DNA from 3 places in the Vibrio sp. QJM3NY_39 genome. Region 1 is predicted to be linked to each of the others. Evidence: predicted binding sites of a transcription regulator. Region 1 holds the regulator's gene; each other region holds the start of a gene.
The links. Region 1 encodes CRP, which controls carbon source genes, mostly activating them, when cyclic AMP is high. Its sites were predicted from a motif close to TGTGANNNNNNTCACA; they were not measured.
Positions count from the first base shown of each region.

Region 1 (3,408 bases):
AAGTTACTCAAAAGACAAGGGTTGTCATGTCCGCTAAACATCCAATTATTGCGGTGACGGGTTCATCAGGAGCCGGCACCACCACTACCTCAGAAGCCTTCCGAAAAATGTTCAATATGATGGACGTGAAGGCCGCTTGGGTTGAAGGGGATAGTTTCCATCGCTTCACTCGACCAGAGATGGATGTCGAGATCCGTAAGGCTCGCGAGCAAGGTAAGCACATCAGCTACTTTGGTCCACAAGCCAACGATTTTGGCGCATTAGAAGAGTTCTTCCGTCAATACGGTAATGAAGGCACGGGTAAAGTCCGTAGTTACCTACATACCTTCGATGAAGCCGTGCCTTACAATCAAATGCCGGGCACCTTTACGCCATGGCAAGAGATCCCAGAAAATTCCGATGTGATGTTCTACGAAGGCCTTCATGGTGGCGTGGTAGATGGCGACATCAATGTCTCACAGCACGTCGACTTGCTGATCGGCATGGTGCCAATCGTCAACCTTGAGTGGATCCAAAAATTCGTTCGTGACACACGCGATCGTGGGCACTCACGCGAAGCAGTAATGGATTCTATTGTTCGCTCAATGGATGATTACCTTAATTACATCACCCCACAATTTTCGCGTACTCACATCAACTTTCAGCGTGTTCCAACCGTAGATACATCGAACCCACTGAACGCCAAAGGGATTCCAAGTTTAGACGAAAGCTTCGTGGTTATACGTTTGCGTGGCATCAAAAACGTCGATTTTCCCTACCTTCTGGCTATGATAGATGGCTCATTTATGTCACGCCACAACACGCTTGTGGTGCCAGGCGGCAAGATGAGTTTTGCTATGGAGCTCATTGTAAGGCCCATCCTACAACAGCTCATCGAAACCGGAAAAATAGGTTAACAAGACGCCATTCTGGTTGATTACTTTTCATACCGTGATCATGTGCACAATTTTGCGTAAAAATCGTAGCTTGGTCACGATTAAAATCAAGAAATAGTACCTGAAAAAGGATACTATTCTTAAACGAAACACAAGATAGCTTGCAGCGCTCAACGAGTGCTCTTATCCTACAAGTCAATCTAGGCTTAGCTAAAATACGGAAAGCGGCAAGCATACCCTGCAGAGGAAGTAAGATATTATGGTTCTAGGTAAACCCCAAACCGATCCAACATTAGAGTGGTTCCTTTCACACTGTCATATTCATAAGTACCCTTCAAAAAGTACTTTGATTCATGCTGGTGAAAAGGCAGAAACCTTGTACTACATCGTTAAAGGTTCTGTGGCAGTTCTTATCAAAGACGAAGAAGGTAAGGAAATGATTCTTTCTTACCTAAACCAAGGTGACTTCATTGGTGAACTTGGCCTCTTCGAAGAAGACCAAGAGCGTACTGCATGGGTTCGTGCAAAATCTCCTTGTGAAGTAGCTGAAATTTCTTTCAAGAAATTCCGTCAACTTATCCAAGTGAACCCAGATATCCTAATGCGCCTTTCAGCGCAAATGGCAAACCGTCTACAAGTAACTAGCCAAAAGGTTGGTGACTTAGCGTTCCTTGACGTAACAGGTCGTATCGCTCAAACGCTACTTAACCTAGCGAAACAGCCAGATGCAATGACTCACCCTGACGGCATGCAAATCAAGATCACTCGTCAAGAGATTGGCCAGATTGTTGGTTGTTCTCGTGAGACAGTAGGTCGTATCTTGAAGATGCTAGAAGAGCAGAACCTAATTTCTGCACACGGTAAAACTATCGTGGTATACGGCACTCGTTAATCTCGATTAACTGAGCCAAAAATTTGAAAGCCACCAAATGCAAATTTGGTGGCTTTTTTGTTTTCTAAAGATCTAGAGAGCAGATGCGAGATGCGAATGGAGCACCTCCCGCGTCCAAGCGCAAACACTCTCAAAGCGAAGCGTACCCGCATCTTTAGGGTAAAGCCCGTGCTCGTATCTTTCTTTAACCGTTGGTGCTCTCAAAGATCTTGTCAGCCGATGCTGCAACAAACCCTGTATAAATCTCACCATTCGCCATCGCATAACGCTTAGCGAACTCGTAGAAGCCACCAGGAATCACCTCATTGCCTTCAACAAATGAAACTGGCACTTTGTCTGCCATTGTAGATGATTGCTCTAATAAGACCTCTGGAGAGCCTTTAACCTGACCGCCAGATGCATTGATAGTGAAACCTGAATCACTCAAATGGTCATTCACAGTCTGTACTTCATCGAACTCATTAAGCTGGTTCACACTCACCGTAAAGTGGTTTGCACCGTAACCATGAGCCGCTAGCCAAGACGCGTATTCACTCTCTTTTGCTAGCACTTGGAAATCCGCGAAACTCAGATCCCAAAGGCGACCACCAAACAAGAACTCATGACCTTGAAGCTTGCTTGCGTCTACTTGCTCAACCAACTTCGCAACGATCTGTTGTAAGTCACTTGAACACTCTTCTACCTTCAACTCACTAATGAACACTTTCGGTTGGTTTGGGTCTGGGTGCTCGTAGTGCTTAGCCACTAACTTCTTGCTCTCAAACAAGTAGTCGCCACAAGCCTTGTAGCCTAATTCAAGGAAAGGCTTAGCCAGTGTTTCAATACCTAGCGGTGCAACATTGAAAGTTCGCAGTGCAATGTGATCATTAATCAGGGCTTCGTCTTCTTTCAGCAGATGATGAACTTTCTCGGCCGATGGGCAAAGCCTGTGAATGTAATCGTCCCATAGTGATTTAAAGAGTAGATCGGGCGTCATGGTGACTCCTTGTCAGAGGTTCTAGCAAGCTAGTAATTTGGATTAGAGAGGGAGAGGCTGGACACAGAGTCAGCAGCCATCAGCCTGTGACATACTTGTTCTATTATTATCTACCGCCCAATCTAGGTGTCGGACGTGATGGAAAAGGAAGCGATAACACCGCTTCCTCATTACACAATTAACCAATGAATCTGTTATTCATGAACCTAGAGCTCATAAGCTTATGATTCATGAACTTATAGCTTAAGAGCTTAAACTAAAGCTCAATACCTGGGCTAAATGTCGCTGGCAGTTGAGTTTCACCACCTTCCATTGACGCCATTGGGTAAGCACAGTAGTCCGCCGCGTAGTAAGCACTTGGGCGTAGGTTGCCTGAAGCACCCGGGCCACCAAATGGTGCATCACCACTTGCGCCTGTTAGCTGGCGGTTACGATTAACAATACCCGCACGGATATGGTCAACGAAGTATTCCCATTCAGAATCGTCTGTTGAAACTAGGCCTGCAGACAAACCAAAGCGTGTGTCATTAGCCAATTCAACCGCTTGCTCTAGCGATTGGTAACGAACTACTTGTAGCAATGGACCGAAGTACTCTTCATCTGGTAATTCAGCAATGTTGGTTGCATCAATAATACCCGGAGAAACAAACGCCGCTTCACCCGCC
Region 1 is NZ_CM173505.1:295,969-299,376, reverse strand. Features, by position in the region: gene AC3CHU_RS01335 (phosphoribulokinase) at 27-896, shown strand; gene crp (cAMP-activated global transcriptional regulator CRP) at 1,135-1,767, shown strand; gene AC3CHU_RS01325 (2-oxoadipate dioxygenase/decarboxylase family protein) at 1,952-2,743, opposite strand; gene astD (succinylglutamate-semialdehyde dehydrogenase) at 3,000-3,408, opposite strand, start outside.

Region 2 (3,408 bases), 330 kb from region 1:
GTTAACTACTTCGCCACCCATCCAGTATAGATGGATATTTTAGTAATGTTCAGTAGTCACAAATGAACGGACTTGGTTCCCTGAAGACTTGATAACTTTCGCTATCAATTGCAATCCTTGTCACCGCACAGTACCAGTTTGGTCTATGGCACAACAAATCAGTCATGTTGTGTCTAACATCTATAGCGTATCGCTAAGTTTGGCTTAATCCCAGAAGAATAACCTTTAGATAAACCCAAGCAGTTATTTTCTTGCCAACAAGAGACATCCTGTCCCTTAAGCTTATACATTATAGGTATCCATCAATAAATTGTAGTGCTCCTTAGAACGCAAACGGTTTGTATCTCAAAAAAACATTCTAGACCCATTTTCGACTCCAAGCATTCACTCATGCTAATGCTCAAAATCACTAGGCCCAAAAACAAAAAAGCCCCGCAGCAATTTCTTGCTACGGGGCGATATTATTATGGCGTCTATATATCGATTTCTAACTGATTAGAAAGACAGGAAGAAGCCAGCAATTGTTGCTGCCATCAAGTTAGATAGAGTACCAGCTACAACCGCTTTAACACCCATACGTGCGATGTCGTGACGACGGTTTGGAGCAATACCACCTAGACCACCTAGAAGAATCGCAATTGAAGAAAGGTTTGCGAAACCACATAGAGCGAACGAGATAATTGCTTGAGTCTTAACAGACATTACTTGACCAGTCGCTTCAACGATTTGAGCGTTGTCACCGATGTATGGTACGAAGTTTAGGTATGCAACGAATTCGTTAACAACTGTCTTCTGACCAATGAAAGAACCAGCAATAGTTGCTTCTTCCCATGGAACACCAATGATGAATGCTAACGGTGCGAAGATCCAACCTAGAAGAAGTTCTAGAGTTAGGTTTTCCATACCGAACCAACCACCGATGCCACCTAGGATACCGTTGATAAGAGCGATTAGACCGATGAATGCTAGTAGCATTGCACCAACGTTAAGTGCTAGTTGTAGACCAACTGACGCACCGCCAGCAGCTGCATCGATAACGTTAGCAGGCTTGTCGTCGCCACCGTCGATGTCTGAACCTAGGTTCTCATCAACTTCATCAGTTTCAGGCTTGATGATTTTAGCGAATAGTAGACCACCAGGTGCTGCCATGAATGACGCTGCTACAAGGTACTCTAGAGGAACACCCATAGATGCGTAACCCGCTAGTACACCACCAGCAACAGATGCTAAACCACCACACATTACTGCGAATAGTTCAGAGTTAGTCATTTTAGGAACAAATGGACGAACTACTAGAGGTGCTTCTGTTTGACCAACGAAAATGTTTGCTGCTGCAGACATTGACTCAGCGCGAGAAGTACCTAGAGCTTTCTGAAGACCACCACCAAGAACCTTGATTACAACTTGCATCGCACCAATGTAGTAAAGTACAGAGATAAGAGCAGAGAAGAAGATTAGTGTTGGTAGAACTTGGAATGCAAAGATGAAACCGATACCGTCAACTGAGAAGTTAACAAGGCTACCAAATAGGAAGCCAGTACCATCTTTACCGTAGTCGATCACGTTTGCTACACCAGCAGAGAAACCTGCAAGTAGATCACGACCCCAAGGGATGTAAAGTACGAATGCACCAAGTGCGAATTGGATAGCGAAAGCGCCACCCACTGTTCTGATATTAATTGCTTTGCGGTTGTCGGATAGTAGTACTGCGATTGCAATCAGTGCAACCATTCCGACGAGGCTCATAAACAGGCTCATAGTTTATGACTTCCTTATTAGTTATTTATTGGCGTGTTACAAAATGGGGCTATAAAGCGGAGGCAATTATACTCATGCGACCACTAATAAAGTAATGCCGTCCTCACACTTTCGTACAAGATTCATGTACCATTCACACGCAAATGTGAACCAAATCACAAGCTCAGTGCAATTTACGCAAACGATAAACAAAAACCTTCGATTTTATTCACATATACCGAATGCACGATGGCTATTTTGCCAAATTTGCGTTGCAATCGATTGCTTTGGCTCTTTTCTAAGCAAAAAAAGTTCATTTAAGATCGTAACTAAATGTTTGGAATGATTAACATTTCCTTGGTTTCCATACATGGGCATATCCGGTGCATCCGTTTCTAATACCAGGCATTCAAGAGGCAGTTTTGCGATGGTTGTGCGTGTTTTTTGTGCTCTGGGGTAAGTAATCGTTCCACCGACACCAATATAGAAACCGAGCTTGATCCACGCCAAAGCTTGCTGTTCACTCCCTGAAAAACCGTGAATCACCCCACCAAAAGTGAACTTGTGCTGCTTTAATAGTTCGATGAGTCGGTTATAAGACTTCCTCTCATGGATGATCAAAGGCAGCTCAAATGCCTTCGCAAGCTCCATTTGTTGGATGAAAAAGCGTTCTTGTTTCTCCCGCTCGACATCGACAAAAAAGTCGAGACCACACTCTCCTATCGCAACGCATTGACTGTTTTTTGATGAGAGTAATTGGCGAAGCTCTGAGAATTGCTCGCCATTGGCTTGCTCTAAAAAGTAAGGGTGGAAACCTAAGGCGTAGTAAACATTAGGGTAAGATTGAGCAATTTTATCGAGCTTCGACCAGTTACTTTGGCCAATAGAAGGAATAAGAATCTTCTCGACTTGAGCTTGTTTCGCTTCTTTAAGATAGCTATCAATACTTTGATCAGGTGTAGCTCCCTGATCAATTACAATATTTTGCTCAAACGCCTCAAAATCCGCATGGCAATGAGTATCAAACAGCGGAAAATTACTTATTTTCTGTGTCATCTTCCCTACTCTCTGTTTGTTTCCCTTGGGGATCACGACGATAAGCAACACAACTGCGCTTGTTCTCAGGCGTTAAGCCAAGCTCTTCACACCATTTATCGTATTTCTTAATCCAAGCTTTTATCCAACTGAACATCATTGCCTCTAACCTCAGCCTCTAAGCCTTAAAAAACGCCTATTGCAGAACAATAGACGTTTTTGTTTAACTCGAATAGAGCGCGGAGAAATTAGTGCTCGCGCGTCGCTCGGAACTGAACGTCAGGGAAACGTTCAGAAGCTAGGTTCAAGTTCACCATTGTAGGTGCGATGTAAGACAGGTTATCACCACCATCTAACGCTAGGTTAGCTTGGTTCTTACGTTTGAACTCTTCTAGTTTCTTCGCGTCATCACATTCAACCCAGCGAGCTGTTGCAACGTTAACACCTTCGTAGATAGCTTCTACGTTGTATTCCGCTTTCAAGCGCGCTACAACCACGTCGAACTGAAGTACACCAACCGCACCAACGATCAAGTCGTTGTTCTGCATAGGACGGAATACTTGTACTGCGCCCTCTTCAGAAAGCTGAACCAAACCTTTTAGAAGTTGCTTCTGCTTTAGTGGATCGCGTAGACGA
Region 2 is NZ_CM173505.1:627,749-631,156, reverse strand. Features, by position in the region: gene AC3CHU_RS03030 (NupC/NupG family nucleoside CNT transporter) at 496-1,758, opposite strand; gene AC3CHU_RS03025 (TatD family hydrolase) at 1,963-2,793, opposite strand; gene AC3CHU_RS03020 (DUF5363 family protein) at 2,774-2,929, opposite strand; gene prfC (peptide chain release factor 3) at 3,021-3,408, opposite strand, start outside.
Region 2: AC3CHU_RS03030 (NupC/NupG family nucleoside CNT transporter) is a predicted target of CRP. The motif match lies at 1,903-1,918, and genes of this name have one in related genera.

Region 3 (3,408 bases), 1.3 Mb from region 1:
CGTACGTGCAGTGCGAATTCCGATGAGTCTTGAGACATAAGAGTCACTAAGCCAGTATCGTGTGGGCGAGGGGATACTTCGTTGAAGATAACGTGATCGCCTTTAACAAACAGCTCTACGCCGAAGATACCGTGACCACCTAGTGCATTAACCACTTGTTCAGCGGTGTATTGCGCGGTTTTAAGTGCATTGTCTGACATGACTTGTGGCTGCCATGACTCACGGTAATCACCATCTTCTTGGCGGTGACCGATAGGCGCACAGAAATGAACGCCATCAACAGCGCGAACGGTTAGAAGCGTAATTTCGTAATCAAAGTCGATGAAGCCTTCAACGATTACGCGACCCGCGCCAGTACGACCGCCTTCTTGTGCGTAGTCCCAAGACTTTTGAATGTCTTCTTCTGTTTTGATAACGCTTTGGCCTTTACCTGAAGAGCTCATTACTGGCTTAACAACACAAGGCATGCCCACGAATTCAACAGCGGCAGCGAAGTCTTCAAAGGTGTCTGCAAAGCGGTAAGGAGAAGTGCTCAGCTTTAGCTCTTCTGCAGCTAGGCGACGGATACCTTCGCGGTTCATCGTTAGCTTCGTCGCATTTGCAGTGGGAACGACATTTAAGCCTTGCGCTTCCAGCTCTACCAACTTGCTAGTGGCAATAGCTTCAATTTCAGGAACCACATAATCTGGTTTTTCAAGTTCAATGACTGCTTGCAGTGCATTGCCGTCTAACATGTCTAATACATGACTACGATGTGCAACTTGCATTGCGGGTGCGTCTGCGTAACGGTCACATGCAATAACTTCCAAGCCTAAACGTTGGCACTCGATAGCAACTTCTTTGCCGAGTTCACCTGAACCTAATAGAAGTACACGAGTAGCATTTTCACGAGTAGCAGTACCAAACATAGAAATTCCTTCCGATCTTTTGAGCGATTGATTGAAAACGGGGTGATCATACTTATTTCAATGATAAAAGCAAACGTTTGCGCAAGTTGTTGCGTTAATTACAGGTATAAAAAAAGCAGCCTCGTTAAATAGAGCTGCTTATTTAAAATTTTGTTAATTAGATGTACTTAGATTGCTAAGTAAGTCACTGGAATGTCGGGATTAATCGCTTCTAATGTAGATTGCGTATCCGCTAGGTGACTGATGCTACCTTCGGCAATTTCAACCAACGCTGCACTTTCAATCTGTTCAAAATCGAAGCCAGCCAGTTTAAGTTGAATCAACGCCACTTGTAGAGGAGGTAAGCTCGGGTTGAACGCTGCATTTTCAGCGTAAGCACCGGTGAAAACCTCACCCGACGTCAATTGCAGTGAAACACCACTTAGGTTTTTGGTGTAAGGAGCATGGCTGCGGTTTAGTGCTGCTAGCGCTTCTACAACAATAGGCGTTGTTTCTTCAGTCGTGTGCTTATGATCAAGCTTAGTCATTAGGCCAGTCGTCACACCTAAGTCAGCAGGGCCGAATGAGTCTGGCAGGTATTCTTGCAGAGACATTTCATCACGTTGTGGAAGCTGAACCTTAAGCTCTTTCGCTGTGGTCAGTTCGTTCATGAATTGACGACAGTGACCACAGGGACTGAAGTTGATGGTGATATCTGAGATACCTTGCTCGCCTTTCATCCAAGCGTGGCTGATTGCAGATTGCTCAGCGTGTACTGTTTGGCCAAGTTGAGCACCAGCGATTTCAAGGTTTGCACCAAAATACAGAGTGCCAGACAAACCACGCACGATTGCACCAACATAAAAGTCAGATAACGGAGCGTAAGAATAGGCTGCGGCAAAAGGAAGTAGCGCAATACGTAGCTCGTCATCCGCTAAACCACTTGCTTGCAGTAGGCTAGCAAATTGTTCTGGAGACAATGTCGCGTCAAAGTTGTCTGCTAATACGATGTCACTCAAAAGTGCTTTGATTGCTGTTGGAGCACTTTCCAGCGCCAGGGTAATACGACTGTTCATGTTGAATCCTTAATTGACCTTAGGCTTTAATTCTATGCAATGCTCAGGAATTTTCTGTGACTTTGATCACTACTGCGTTGTTGTTGTTACATTGGTTTGCATAATTAGAGTGAGGTCACAGATGAAATCGATTGCAAGAGTAAAAACTACCATTGATATCGCACTTATTGCTTGAAATTGAGTTCGGTTTGTCACGTATTGATGAATAAATGAGAGAAAAAAGCCCAAGCTACCACTGAAATAATCAGGTTATGCTTGGGCTTATTGATATCTGTAACGCTTAAAAGTCGCGAACCAGTGAGTTTAGCTATTTACCAACTCATCGATTAGAGCGCGTATAAACTGTAATCAAAGTGGTTAAGAATAGAACCAAACCACGAGCGAAAATATACTCGGTGCAATGATTGAGGTGATAACCCCACAAAGAACCAATGCCAACGAACTGAATGCAGCATCTTCCTGATTCTTTTCAGCACAGGTCGCAGTACCTAAAGCGTGAGACACGGTACCCATGGTTAAACCACGCGCGATAGGGCTCTTAATGCCAATGAGATTGTAGATTGGGTAAGCAAAAATTGCCCCAAACAGACCAACAATCAATACCAGTATTGCCGCAATTGCTGCTTCACCACCTAAATGGCTCGACACTTCCATAGCAATTGGCGTGGTGACTGACTTACCTAATAAACTCGCAATCAAAGTTAAGTCCGCTTTAAAAGCCACTGCGATTAATGCTGTCGTTGTCATCGACATCACACTACCTAGCGTGCAAGCAAAGGTGATGATGCGCCAGTTGGCTCTGATTTGAGGTAGCTGTTCGTAAAGCGGATAAGCAAGGGCAACAACCGCAGGCTGCAGCATGTAGGTAATCCAGGTGTTGTCTGCATAGTAAGTCTCAAACGGTACTTTGAAGAACGTGAGTATCGGAATGATGATACCAATGCTGATCAGCAGGGGATTACACAGCGGTGAGTTTACTTTTTGACTTACCCAGCGAGCAAACAGGAATACCACGATGGTGAGTAGAATCCACATATCAGTTACCTCTCGAAAGCAAGCGGTCTAAAAACCATGATAAGGACACCAACACCAGCAACGTGCCACCAACGGCGCTCGCCATAATTGGCAATGCGTTCGCGATGAGCATGTCGAAGTGATCCATCAACCCAACACTGATCGGAACAAACAGTAAGATCATTAGGCGGATAATCAAGCTTGCACCGGGTTGTACCCAGTGCGAAGGAACAATACCAATCACCATGGCGGCAAACAGAATCAACATGCCAAAAATACTGCCTGGGATTGAGGTATCCAAAAAGTGCTGTAACGCGTTACCTGCTGTAAGTGCACCTATGATTAAGGTGAAGGAGATTAAGCAGTAAACCAGCTGGATCAATCTTTCTTTCAAAGTGTTACGTCTCTTGATAATGGAATTAGCTAGCTAA
Region 3 is NZ_CM173505.1:1,558,122-1,561,529, forward strand. Features, by position in the region: gene purT (formate-dependent phosphoribosylglycinamide formyltransferase) at 1-908, opposite strand, end outside; gene cdd (cytidine deaminase) at 1,076-1,963, opposite strand; gene AC3CHU_RS07045 (LrgB family protein) at 2,321-2,998, opposite strand; gene AC3CHU_RS07050 (CidA/LrgA family protein) at 3,000-3,371, opposite strand; gene sbcB (exodeoxyribonuclease I) at 3,397-3,408, opposite strand, start outside.
Region 3: cdd (cytidine deaminase) is a predicted target of CRP. The motif match lies at 2,068-2,083, and genes of this name have one in related genera.